2 regions of the Streptomyces sp. NPDC060064 genome follow, and region 2 is predicted to be linked to the other one. Evidence: riboswitches for the same ligand, from Rfam matches in the RefSeq annotation. Region 2 holds a riboswitch; the other holds the start of a gene.

Region 1 (5,205 bases), on a different contig from region 2:
ATCTCGGCACCGGTCTGCGCCGCGAGCATCGAGAGCCCGCCGAGCAGCCGCAGCCGCTGCTTCTCCAACGGCATCGTCGGATAGCCGGTCTTGGTGACGTTGTAGCCGTCCACCACCAGATGCGCCTGCGGCAGCGCGAGCAGCTGCTCGAGCAGGGCGGGATCGGTCTCGGAAAGCGCACGGGCCGCGATGTCCTTGGGTGACATCCGGCCCGGCTCGACCGCGTCGACCGTGTCCGCGGGATGGATTCCGGCGGGCGGCAGGGCCAGCTCGCGGCGCAGCCCCTGGGCCGCGTCGAGCACTGTGTCCAGCAGCAGCCGCAGCCGCATGTCCTCGATCGAGCGGCCCTCGCGCGCGGCCCGGCGGCCGGCCTCCACGGTCGCGTCGGCCTCGGCGAGACGCGCCTTCAGCCGCCGGCCCTCGCTCTCGGCCGACGACACCTGGGCGGCGGCCTCCGACCTGATCGTCTCGGTCTCGGCGTCCCTGCGGCGCAGCGCGGCCTCACCGCGTTTCACATCGCTCTGGGCACTGCGCAGCTTGCGGCGCAGTGCCTCGGCTTCCTTGCGGGCCGTCTCCAGCTCCGTACGCAGCCGCTCGGTCTCGCTCTTGATCTGACTGCGCGCCTCGGCGAGCTCCTCGCGCAGCCGCTCCAGTTCGCGTCTGCCCGCCTCGTCGGCGCGCTCGGCGTCCGCCCGCTGAGCCTCCTCGCCCGCGGCGGCGACGAGTTTCACCCATCCGGTGGGCCGCAGGACATAGGCGGCGGCCGCCACATCGACAGGATCGGCGGCCGCGGGCGGCGACCCGGACTCCAGCGCCCGGGACAGTTCGGGCTGGGCCTGGCTGAGCCGCTCGCCGATGCGCTGCCGGAAGACCGGGTCGCTCTCCAGCGCTGCGGCCATCGCATTACCGGCGTACTTGGCACGCCGGGTCGGGGTGAAACGGGCGTACTGTCTCAACTGGGCCGGAAGTTCGGCGACGGTCAGGCCCCCGAAGGCGTCCGAGACCAGCGCCATGACCCTGCGCCGTACGCCTTCCGGCAGCGGGCGGTCGAGCGCCTCGGCGGCGTCACCGGCCGCACCGGCCGGCTCATCGCCGCTTGCAGGCTGCTCCACAATCCGTCACCCCACTACCCGTTCGGGCCGCTCCGTCAGGAAGCAGCGCCCGGCCTGTCCACCAGCTCGATCTGGTCCACCGCATTGCACCACCGGCAGCGCACCGACTCGATGGTCTCACTGACCACCTCGCGCTCCTCGACCGTCGGCTCTCCAGCCAGGTCCAGATGGACGTATTCGACGACCTTCGAGGAACGGGTGACATCGAAGCGGGTGAGGTTGCCGCAGAGCGTGCAGCGCCAGCGGGTCTCGGCCGTCGCCGGGGGAACCGTCGTCATCGTGCCGTCCTTTTTCGTGGTGCGGGTGCGGGTGCCGCTGTGCGCCGTCGAACCGCGGATGTACTGCCTGTAACCCTACGGCCTCGCGGGTCCCCGTTGACGCGGCGAGGCACTCTGTACCGTTCAGCCCCACTACGTCATGCTCTGTCCATGATCGGTTGGTGGGGTGCGGTCCGGGGCGCGGCCTCGGGACCTGCGATGACGTACGGCGCGATCGCCGTCTGCTGCGCGGTGTTCGTCCTCAGCCCCGTCTCGGGCCTCGATCCGGTGTACGGCACCGGTGACGCACTGCTCTCCGCGCAGAGCACATACTTCGAGCGCTGGGGCGTGATCCCCGTCGACCTGATGAGCAGCTCCACCTCCCGGGCGCTGATCACACCCCTCACCGCCCTCTTCGTCCACGGCAGTTGGCTGCACCTGCTGGGCAACATGCTCTTCCTGTACGTATTCGGGGCGATGGCCGAGGAACGGATGGGGCAGCTGGAGTTCGCTCTCTTCTATCTGGGCTGCGGCTATCTGGCGCTGCTCGCCTACGCGGCGGCCAACGCCGGCTCCGAGCAGACCCTGGTGGGAGCCTCCGGGGCGATCTCGGGCGTGCTCGGCGCCTTCCTCTACCTCTTCCCGAAGGCCCGGGTCACCAGTCTCTTCCCGTTCCTCTTCTTCCTTCCGCTGCGCTTCCCCGCCTGGATCGTGCTGATCTTCTGGTTCGTCCTCCAATGGCTGGCGGCGCGGAGCGCGGGCAGCGGCCCGGGCGTCGCCTATCTCGCACATCTGGTGGGGTTCGGGACGGGCTTTCTCTACGCCTGGGGACGTTTCCGGCATGGGACTAGAGTGAAGGCCCAAGCAGCGGCCACCGAGGGAGAAAGCCAACCGTGATCACCGCGATCGTGCTCATCAAGACCAGCGTGGACCGGATCCCCGAGATCGCCGAGTCGATCGCCGCGCTGGACAGCGTCAGCGAAGTCTTCTCCGTCACCGGTACGTACGACCTCATCGCCATGGTGCGGGTGGCCAAGCACGACGATCTCGCGGATGTCATCCCCGGCCGGATCAGCAGGATCCCGGGCGTCGAGGGGACCGACACACATGTCGCCTTCCGTACGTACTCGCAGCACGACCTCGAGGCGGCCTTCGCGATCGGCCTCGACGCGTAACGCCTGCGACACGACGAAGCCCCGGACCGGCCGGTCCGGGGCTTCGTCGTCCGTTCGGGCTCGGACAGCCGGGCTCAGACGCCCGGCTCGGACAAGCCGGGCTCAGACGCGCGGCACGGACGGCCGGGCTCAGACGGCCGGGACGCAGCGGCCGTCCTCCGTGCGGTAGTTCCACTGCGCACCGTCGCTGACGAGTTCCTTCACCGCCCGTACGAAACGCTCCACATGCTCGTCCGGCGTACCGGCGCCGAAGCTGACCCGGATCGCGTTGAGCGAACGCTCGCCCGGCTCGGCCTCCGGAGCGCCGCACTCGCCCGGGTCCTGCGGGTCGCTGCCCAGCAGGGTCCGCACCAGCGGGTGGGCGCAGAAGAGTCCGTCCCGTACCCCGATGCCGTACTCCGCCGAGAGCGCGGCCGCGAAGTGCGAGCTGTTCCAGCCCTCGACGACGAAGGAGATGACGCCGACGCGCGGCGCGTCGTCCCCGAAGAGCGAGAGCACCTTGACCTGCTCCACCTCCGCCAGACCCCTACGGACCGTGGCGACCAGCTGCTGCTCACGGGCGACGAGGCTGTCGAAGCCGGCCTCGGTGAGCGCCTTGCAGGCGGAGGCGATGGAGTACACGCCGATGACGTTCGGCGAACCGGCCTCGTGCCGGGCGGCCGTGGTGTGCCAGTCGACGTCCACGCCGCCGTCCGTACGCCGGGCGACCTTGCGGGACGCACCGCCGCCCGCGAGGTACGGCTCCGCGTCCTGCAGCCAGTCCGCGCGGCCCGCGAGCACACCCGAGCCGAACGGCGCGTACAGCTTGTGCCCGGAGAAGGCGACCCAGTCGACGTCCAACTCCTGTACGGAGACCGGGTGGTGGGGCGCGAGCTGGGCGGCGTCGAGCACAATCCGCGCGCCATGGGCATGGGCAGCGGCCGCCAGCTCCTTGACCGGCCACAGTTCACCGGTGACATTCGACGCTCCGGTCACACAGACCAGGGCGGGCCCGTACTCCTCGCCGGCAGATGCGGTGCGGTCGGCGAGCGCGCGCTCCAGCGTCCCGACGGCCTCGGCCGGCGTACGCGGCGCGTTCAGGTAGGTCACCCGGGCGTCGCGCCACGGCAGCAGCGAGGCGTGGTGCTCGGTCTCGAAGACGAAGACCTGGCAGTCGGCGGGGAGCGCGGCGGCCAGCAGGTTCAGCGAGTCGGTGGTGGAGCGGGTGAAGACGACCTGGTCGCCGGCGCGGCAGTCGAGGAACTCCGCGACCGTCGCGCGGCTGTTCTCGAAGAGGTCGGTGGAGAGCTGCGAGAGGTACCCGGCGCCGCGGTGCACACTGCCGTAGTACGGGGCGTAGGCGGCCACGTCGTCCCACACCCGCTGCAGGGCCGGGGCGCTCGCCGCGTAGTCGAGGGCCGCGTACGTGACCTCGCCGCCGGTGACGAGCGGAACGGTCACATCGCGGCCGAGGACCGGAAGCGGCGCGGCGCAGACGGGGTCGGCGGACTCGGAAGAAGCAGCGGTGGCGGTCTCAACGGTGTTCGGGCGTGCGGACATGGCGGTATCTCCCGGCAGGACAAGGCGGAATGGCTTCGACGAACCCGCACGGCAGCCAGGTGAAGGCTCTGTGTACGGGGATTGCCCTCGCATGTCACGGCGATCGCGTGCTGTGAGGGTCTGCTGAAGAAGGGGCTGATCAGCCCTATCGCATTCGCTTGCTCACGAGACTGCTCCCTTGAGGACCAGGACCCCAGGGTGTGCAGGGGTCCGCGCTTGCCGTAGACCTCTCTGCCTACGGCCTGGTCTTCACCCGGGGCACCCCGCCACGGACGGAGGGTTGCCGGACAGCGAGCCGGGGCCTAAATCGCTGTCACTCATGACCTTGAAGAGCATCCTGCCATACGGCCCACAACGCGCAAGGCGCGGTCCAGTTCCTGAGACAGGGAAGGGAACCGCGCCTTGCGTCGCGCCACTGCGGGCTCAGGCGTTCTCAGGCGTTCTCAGGCGTTACTGGCGGCGATCCACCGCTCGAGTGCCGCTTTGGCCGCGCCCGAGTCGATCGAAGCGGCGGCCTTGGCGATGCCCGCCGCGAGCTGCTCGTTCAGGCTGCGGTCCGTCGGCTCCAGCGCCACCAGAGCCGCAGCCGCGTTGAGCAGTACCGCGTCCCGTACGGGCCCGGCCTCGCCGCTCAGCAGCCGGCGCGCGACATCGGCGTTGTACGAGGCATCCGCGCCCCGCAGGGCCTCCACGGGCACCATGTCGATGCCGACGTCCCGCGGGTCGAAGGCCTCCTCGCGCACCGACCCGTCCCGTACCACCCACACCCGGGAGGTGGCCGTCGTCGTCAGCTCGTCCATACCGTCGTCGCCGCGGAAGACCAGCGCCGAGGAGCCGCGCTCGGCGAGCACCCCGGCCAGGATCGGCGCCATCCGGGCGTCCGCGACACCGGTGGCCTGGGCCTTCACCCTCGCCGGGTTGGTGAGCGGGCCGAGGAAGTTGAACGTGGTGCGGATACCCAGCTCCTTGCGGGCGGCCGCCACATGCCGCAGCGCCGGGTGGAACTTCACCGCGAAGCAGAAGGTGATCCCCGCCTCTTCCGCGACCTCGGCCACCCGCTGCGGGGTGAGCTCGAGATTGACGCCGAGCTTCTCCAGCACGTCGGAGGCGCCGCTCGCCGAT
Region 2 (5,205 bases):
GCGACAGCACCAGCGCGCAGCCGTTGTCCGAGACGACCGGGATCTCCTTGGCGACGAGGTTCATGCCGTCACGGATCGGATTGACCAGGGCCACATCGGCCAGCCGGTACGCGGCCAGGGAGCGTGCGAAGTCGTCCTTCACATGGAGGACGACCGGGGTCCACGTCGGTGTCCCGTAGCCGGAGTTGATCTCGTCGGCGAGGCGCTGGACCGCCGCCGTGTAGTCGCGGTACACCGCCAGGTCCTGCCGGGACGGGTAGGCGAAGGCGACATGGACGACCCGCTCCCGCCACTCCGGACGGGACTCCAGCAGCTGCCGGTAGGCGAGCAGGCCGCGCACGATGTTCTTGGACAGCTCGGTGCGGTCCACCCGGACGATCGTCTTCCGGGGCGCCGACGGGGTGCCGCCGATCTCTTCGCGCAGCGCCACCAGCCGCTCCGCCACATCCGGCCGGTGCGCGCGCTCCCGCAGGAAGTCCGCGTCCGCGCCGAGCCCGTGCACCCCGATCCGGGTGCCCTCCAGGGAGTCCGCGCCCAGCAGCTCCGTACAGCACGCCGTGAACGCGTCCGCCCACCGCCGGGTGAGAAAACAGGTCCGGTCCGCGCCGAGCAGGCCGCGCAGCAGCTGCTCGGCGATGTCGTCGGGCAGCATCCGGAAGTAGTCGACGGGCGCCCACGGCGTGTGCGAGAAGTGCCCGATCCGCAGATCCGGGCGCAGCTCGCGGAGCATGCCGGGTACCAGCGCCAGGTGGTAGTCCTGCACCAGGACCGCCGCACCGGGAGCCGCCTGAGCGGCGAGCGCGTCCGCGAAGGCCCGGTTGTAGGTCTCATACGAGGCCCACTGGCGGCGGAACTCATCGTCGAAGACCGGCTCCACCGGCGTCTGGTACAGCAGATGGTGGACGAACCAGAGCACGGAGTTCGCGATGCCGTTGTACGCGTCGGAGTGGACGGCCGGGTCGATGTCGAGCATCAGCACCCCGGCCTCGCCGACCCCGCGCCGTACCGCCTCACGGTCGCCGTCGCCCAGCGCGGCGCACACCCACAGGGCGTCCGCCTCGGAGCCGATGGCGGAGAGACCGGAGACCAGCCCGCCGCCGCCGCGCTTGGCGTCGAGCGAGCCGTCCTCGCGCAGCGTGTACGAGACCGGGCCGCGGTTCGACGCGACGAGGACCTGGGCAGCAGGGTGCTCGGAGACCATGTGGCGAAACCTAGCCCGTCGCACAAACCCTCAAACGTGCGTACGGCCGAAGGGCAGGTCGGCAGATTGGTGATTCACGGGAGCAGGCCGGTGATTGCGGCGCCCCCTCAGTGATCGCGGCGCCCGCGCGAGGCGGCGACCGCGATCACGCCGGCCGCGGTCAGGCTCAGCGCCAGACCGCCGAGGAGCCACAGCCGCTCGGAGCTGTGGTCGCCCCGGTTCGCCGGGGCGACGGTGTCGGCCATCGCCTGTCCCTGGATGACCACAGCGGTCAGAACGGTGGTGATGACTGCCAGGGCCCCGAGGAACCGCGGCAGCCCGGCACTGCGGCGCGGAGCGCCCGTACTGCATCTGAAGGCCATAAGCAGGAAGTGTTGGACAAACCGCTACAGCGGTGGTGGTTATGCCGCGCGACGCGCCGCGTACTCACCGATCTCGCGCATCGGCGGCCGCTCCTCCGTGTCCACCGGATAGGTGCGCGGTTCGAAACCGTCCTCGCCGCGCTCGAATTGCGTGAGTGCCGGCCGCACCAAGTGGCCCCGGGACAGCCGCAGTTGAGCCGTACGGTAGATCGCCGCGGCCATCCGGCCCAGCGCCTGCCCGTCCTGGTGCCGGTGCTTGCGCGAGCCGACGTCCACCTGGGCCAGCGCGTCAAGACCTACCGTGTGCAGCGCGTCCACGAGCAGGCCCAGCTCCACTCCGTAACCGACGGGGAAGGGCAGCCGCTCGAGGAGCGAGCGCCGCGCCGCGTACTCGCCGCCGAGCGGCTGGACGACCCCGGCCAGCTGCGGCCAGTGCAGATTGAGCAGCGGGCGCGCCACCAGCTCGGTGACCCGGCCGCCCTGACCTGCCACATCGCCCAGCGGCCGGTCGTACATCGCTTTGACGAACTGCACTTCGGGGTCGGTCAGCAGCGGTCCCACGATCCCGGAGACGAAGTCCGCCGAGAAGTCCCTGAGGTCCGCGTCGATGAAGCAGACGATGTCGCCGCTGGTCACCATCAGCGACCGCCACAGCACCTCGCCCTTGCCGGGGGCCGCCGGTATCCGCGGCAGTATCGCGTCGCGGTGCACCACCCGCGCGCCGGCCGCCGCGGCCACCTCGGCCGTACGGTCGCTCGAGCCCGAGTCGATGACGACCAGCTCGTCGACGAGCGGCACCGCTTCCATCAGCTCGCGCCGGATCACGGTGACGATCTCGCCGACCGTCGCCTCCTCGTCGAGCGCGGGCAGGACGACACTGACGGTCGTACCGCGCTTGGCAGCGATGAGCTGGTGCAGCGGCCGGTCGGACGCGGACCAGGAACGCCTGCTCAGCCAGCGCTCCACCTCTTCCAGCACGCTCGTTACTCCCTGGTTGTGCCACGCCGCGCCAGCGGCAGGGGCCATGATCTTCATCTCGCGGTTCGGACGACTATCTCAACCGTCCAGGCCTTCGGTTACAGTCTTGAACAACGCGGATGACCGTCGCATGTCGGGGGTCCTCACGCTGACAATCGAATACCGCTCATCCAGAGGGGCAGAGGGAACGGCCCGTTGAAGCCCCGGCAACCCTCCCGCCGACCGCGAGGTCACGGTGGGGAAGGTGCCAATTCCGTCTCGTGGCGAAATGCGTCACGGGGAAGATGAGGAGAAAGGGCCTCGCCTCCATGGCTGTTCAGACTGTCGCAAGCACCACTCCAGTGAACCTCGGTCCCGCCGCGGCGCTCTCGTGTCGCGAGTGCGGAGAGCGTTTCGACCTCGGCCCGATCTTCGCCTGCGCCCTGTGTTTCGGGCCCCTCGAAGTCGCGTACGACCTGCCGAGCGGCGACCCCGACGCGCTGAAGAAGCGGATCGAAGCGGGTCCGAACAATATCTGGCGGTACGCCCCGCTGCTGCCCGTCCCCGCCGACGTGGCCGAGAAGCCGAACATCAACCCCGGTTTCACCAAGCTCGTCAAGGCCGACAATCTCGCCCGTGAGCTGGGCGTTACCGGTGGCCTGTACATCAAGGACGACTCCGGCAACCCGACGCACTCCTTCAAGGACCGCGTCGTCGCGATCGCCGTCGAGGCCGCGCGCGCCTTCGGCTTCACGACTCTCTCCTGCTCCTCCACCGGCAACCTCGCGGGCGCCGTCGGTGCGGCCGCCGCACGGGCCGGCTTCCGCTCCTGCGTGTTCATCCCGCACGACCTGGAGCAGGGCAAGGTCGTCATGGCCGCGGTGTACGGCGGCGAGCTGGTCGGCATCGAGGGCAACTACGACGACGTCAACCGCTTCTGCTCGGAGCTCATCGGCGACCCGCTGGGCGAGGGCTGGGGCTTCGTCAACGTCAACCTCCGCCCGTACTACGGCGAGGGCTCCAAGACGCTGGCGTACGAGATCTGCGAGCAGCTCGGCTGGCAGCTGCCCGACCAGATCGTGATCCCGATCGCCTCAGGCTCGCAGCTCACCAAGATCGACAAGGGTCTGCAGGAGCTGATCAAGCTCGGTCTGGTCGAGGACAAGCCGTACAAGATCTTCGGTGCCCAGGCGGAGGGCTGCTCGCCGGTGTCGACGGCCTTCAAGGCCGGGCACGACGTCGTACGCCCGCAGAAGCCGGACACCATCGCCAAGTCGCTGGCCATCGGCAACCCGGCCGACGGCCCGTACGTGCTGGACATCGCGCGCCGCACGGGCGGCGCGGTGGAGGACGTCAACGACGAGCAGATCGTCGACGCGATCAAGCTGCTGGCCCGTACCGAGGGCATCTTCGCGGAGACCGCGGGCGGTGTGACCGTGGGCGTGACGCGGAAGCTGATCGAGGAGGGCGTGCTCGACCCGGCGCTCACCACGGTCGTGCTCAACACCGGCGACGGTCTCAAGACCCTCGACGCGGTCGCTCCGACGACCGGACCCACGGCGACCATCCGCCCGAGCCTCGACGCGTTCCGCGACGCCGGCCTGGCCCGCTGACTACCTACGGAAGGCAGAACACCATGAGCGTGAACGTCCGCATCCCCACCATTCTCCGTACGTACACGGGCGGTCAGGCCGAGGTCCCGGCGGAGGGCGCGACGCTCTCCGAGGTGATCGCCGACCTGGAGAAGAACCACACGGGCATCGCCGCGCGCGTCCTGGACGACCAGGGCAAGCTGCGCCGCTTCGTGAACGTGTACGTGAATGACGACGACGTCCGTTTCGAGCAGGGTCTTGAGACCGCGACGCCGGACGGTGCGGGCGTTTCGATCATTCCTGCCGTCGCCGGCGGCTGAGCTACGCAGCGTCACCAGAATTGCCCCCTCCGCAAGAGAAGCGGAGGGGGCAATTCTGTATGGTTGAGCGCGGTACAGTTGGGGAAGGCCCCGCCGCTGCTTATGCCGGCCGCATATGAGAATGCGTCCTGGCCCCATCAAGAAGCAGCCAATAAGTTCGCTCGAATTGCCTCTTAAGCGCCATTTGCCGGGCCCGACTTGCCCCGGAATTTATTGAATTCAGTTCAATTATCCGTTCACGCGTGCTCGGATTTCTCGTCGGATTGACCTGTTGCAGAGGGCAGTTGGGCAGATACATTCAGCCGCGGTCGACGCGTTCCGGCGCACACCCTCTCCTGTCGGAGGGTGGAGGTCTGACCCGGGTCCGCGAAGTGCGGTCCTGCGCAAGGGCCAGTAATAGGGGAGTTAGGCATGGCTCAGGGCACCGTCAAGTGGTTCAACGCGGAGAAGGGGTACGGCTTCATCGCGGTCGACGGTGGTGCGGATGTTTTCGTCCACTACAGCGCGATCCAGATGGACGGGTACCGCACCCTTGAAGAGGGTCAGCGAGTCGAATTCGAGATCTCGCAGGGCCAGAAGGGTCCGCAGGCGGATATGGTCAAGCTCGCCGTCTGATCTCGGCGCGATCGGCCACCGACGCACTCACGCACGAGGGGCCCGCATCCCACCAGGGATGCGGGCCCCTCGTGCGTCTGCCCGCGGGTCCGCTCGCGCGTCCGCTGCTGGGTCCCTTCGTGGGTCCCTTCGCGCGTCCGCTGCTGGGTCCGCCCGTG

The links. A riboswitch is a leader RNA that binds a small molecule or an ion and turns the genes downstream of it on or off. The one in region 2 is predicted to bind S-adenosylmethionine.
Region 1: linked by a shared signal. The riboswitch ahead of ACFWDI_RS37465 (aminotransferase class V-fold PLP-dependent enzyme) and the one ahead of thrC (threonine synthase) in region 2 are both predicted to bind S-adenosylmethionine.

The regions. Positions count from the first base shown of each region.
Region 1 is NZ_JBHWWF010000054.1:14,804-20,008, forward strand. Features, by position in the region: gene ACFWDI_RS37445 (NYN domain-containing protein) at 1-1,112, opposite strand, end outside; gene ACFWDI_RS37450 (hypothetical protein) at 1,148-1,390, opposite strand; gene ACFWDI_RS37455 (rhomboid family intramembrane serine protease) at 1,541-2,266, shown strand; gene ACFWDI_RS37460 (Lrp/AsnC ligand binding domain-containing protein) at 2,263-2,544, shown strand; gene ACFWDI_RS37465 (aminotransferase class V-fold PLP-dependent enzyme) at 2,674-4,083, opposite strand; SAM riboswitch class IV at 4,291-4,408, opposite strand; gene trpD (anthranilate phosphoribosyltransferase) at 4,527-5,205, opposite strand, start outside.
Region 2 is NZ_JBHWWF010000001.1:23,169-28,373, forward strand. Features, by position in the region: gene ACFWDI_RS00125 (trehalose-6-phosphate synthase) at 1-1,201, opposite strand, end outside; gene ACFWDI_RS00130 (hypothetical protein) at 1,309-1,563, opposite strand; gene ACFWDI_RS00135 (glucosyl-3-phosphoglycerate synthase) at 1,603-2,541, opposite strand; SAM riboswitch class I at 2,705-2,832, shown strand; gene thrC (threonine synthase) at 2,850-4,133, shown strand; gene ACFWDI_RS00145 (MoaD/ThiS family protein) at 4,157-4,432, shown strand; gene ACFWDI_RS00150 (cold-shock protein) at 4,844-5,047, shown strand.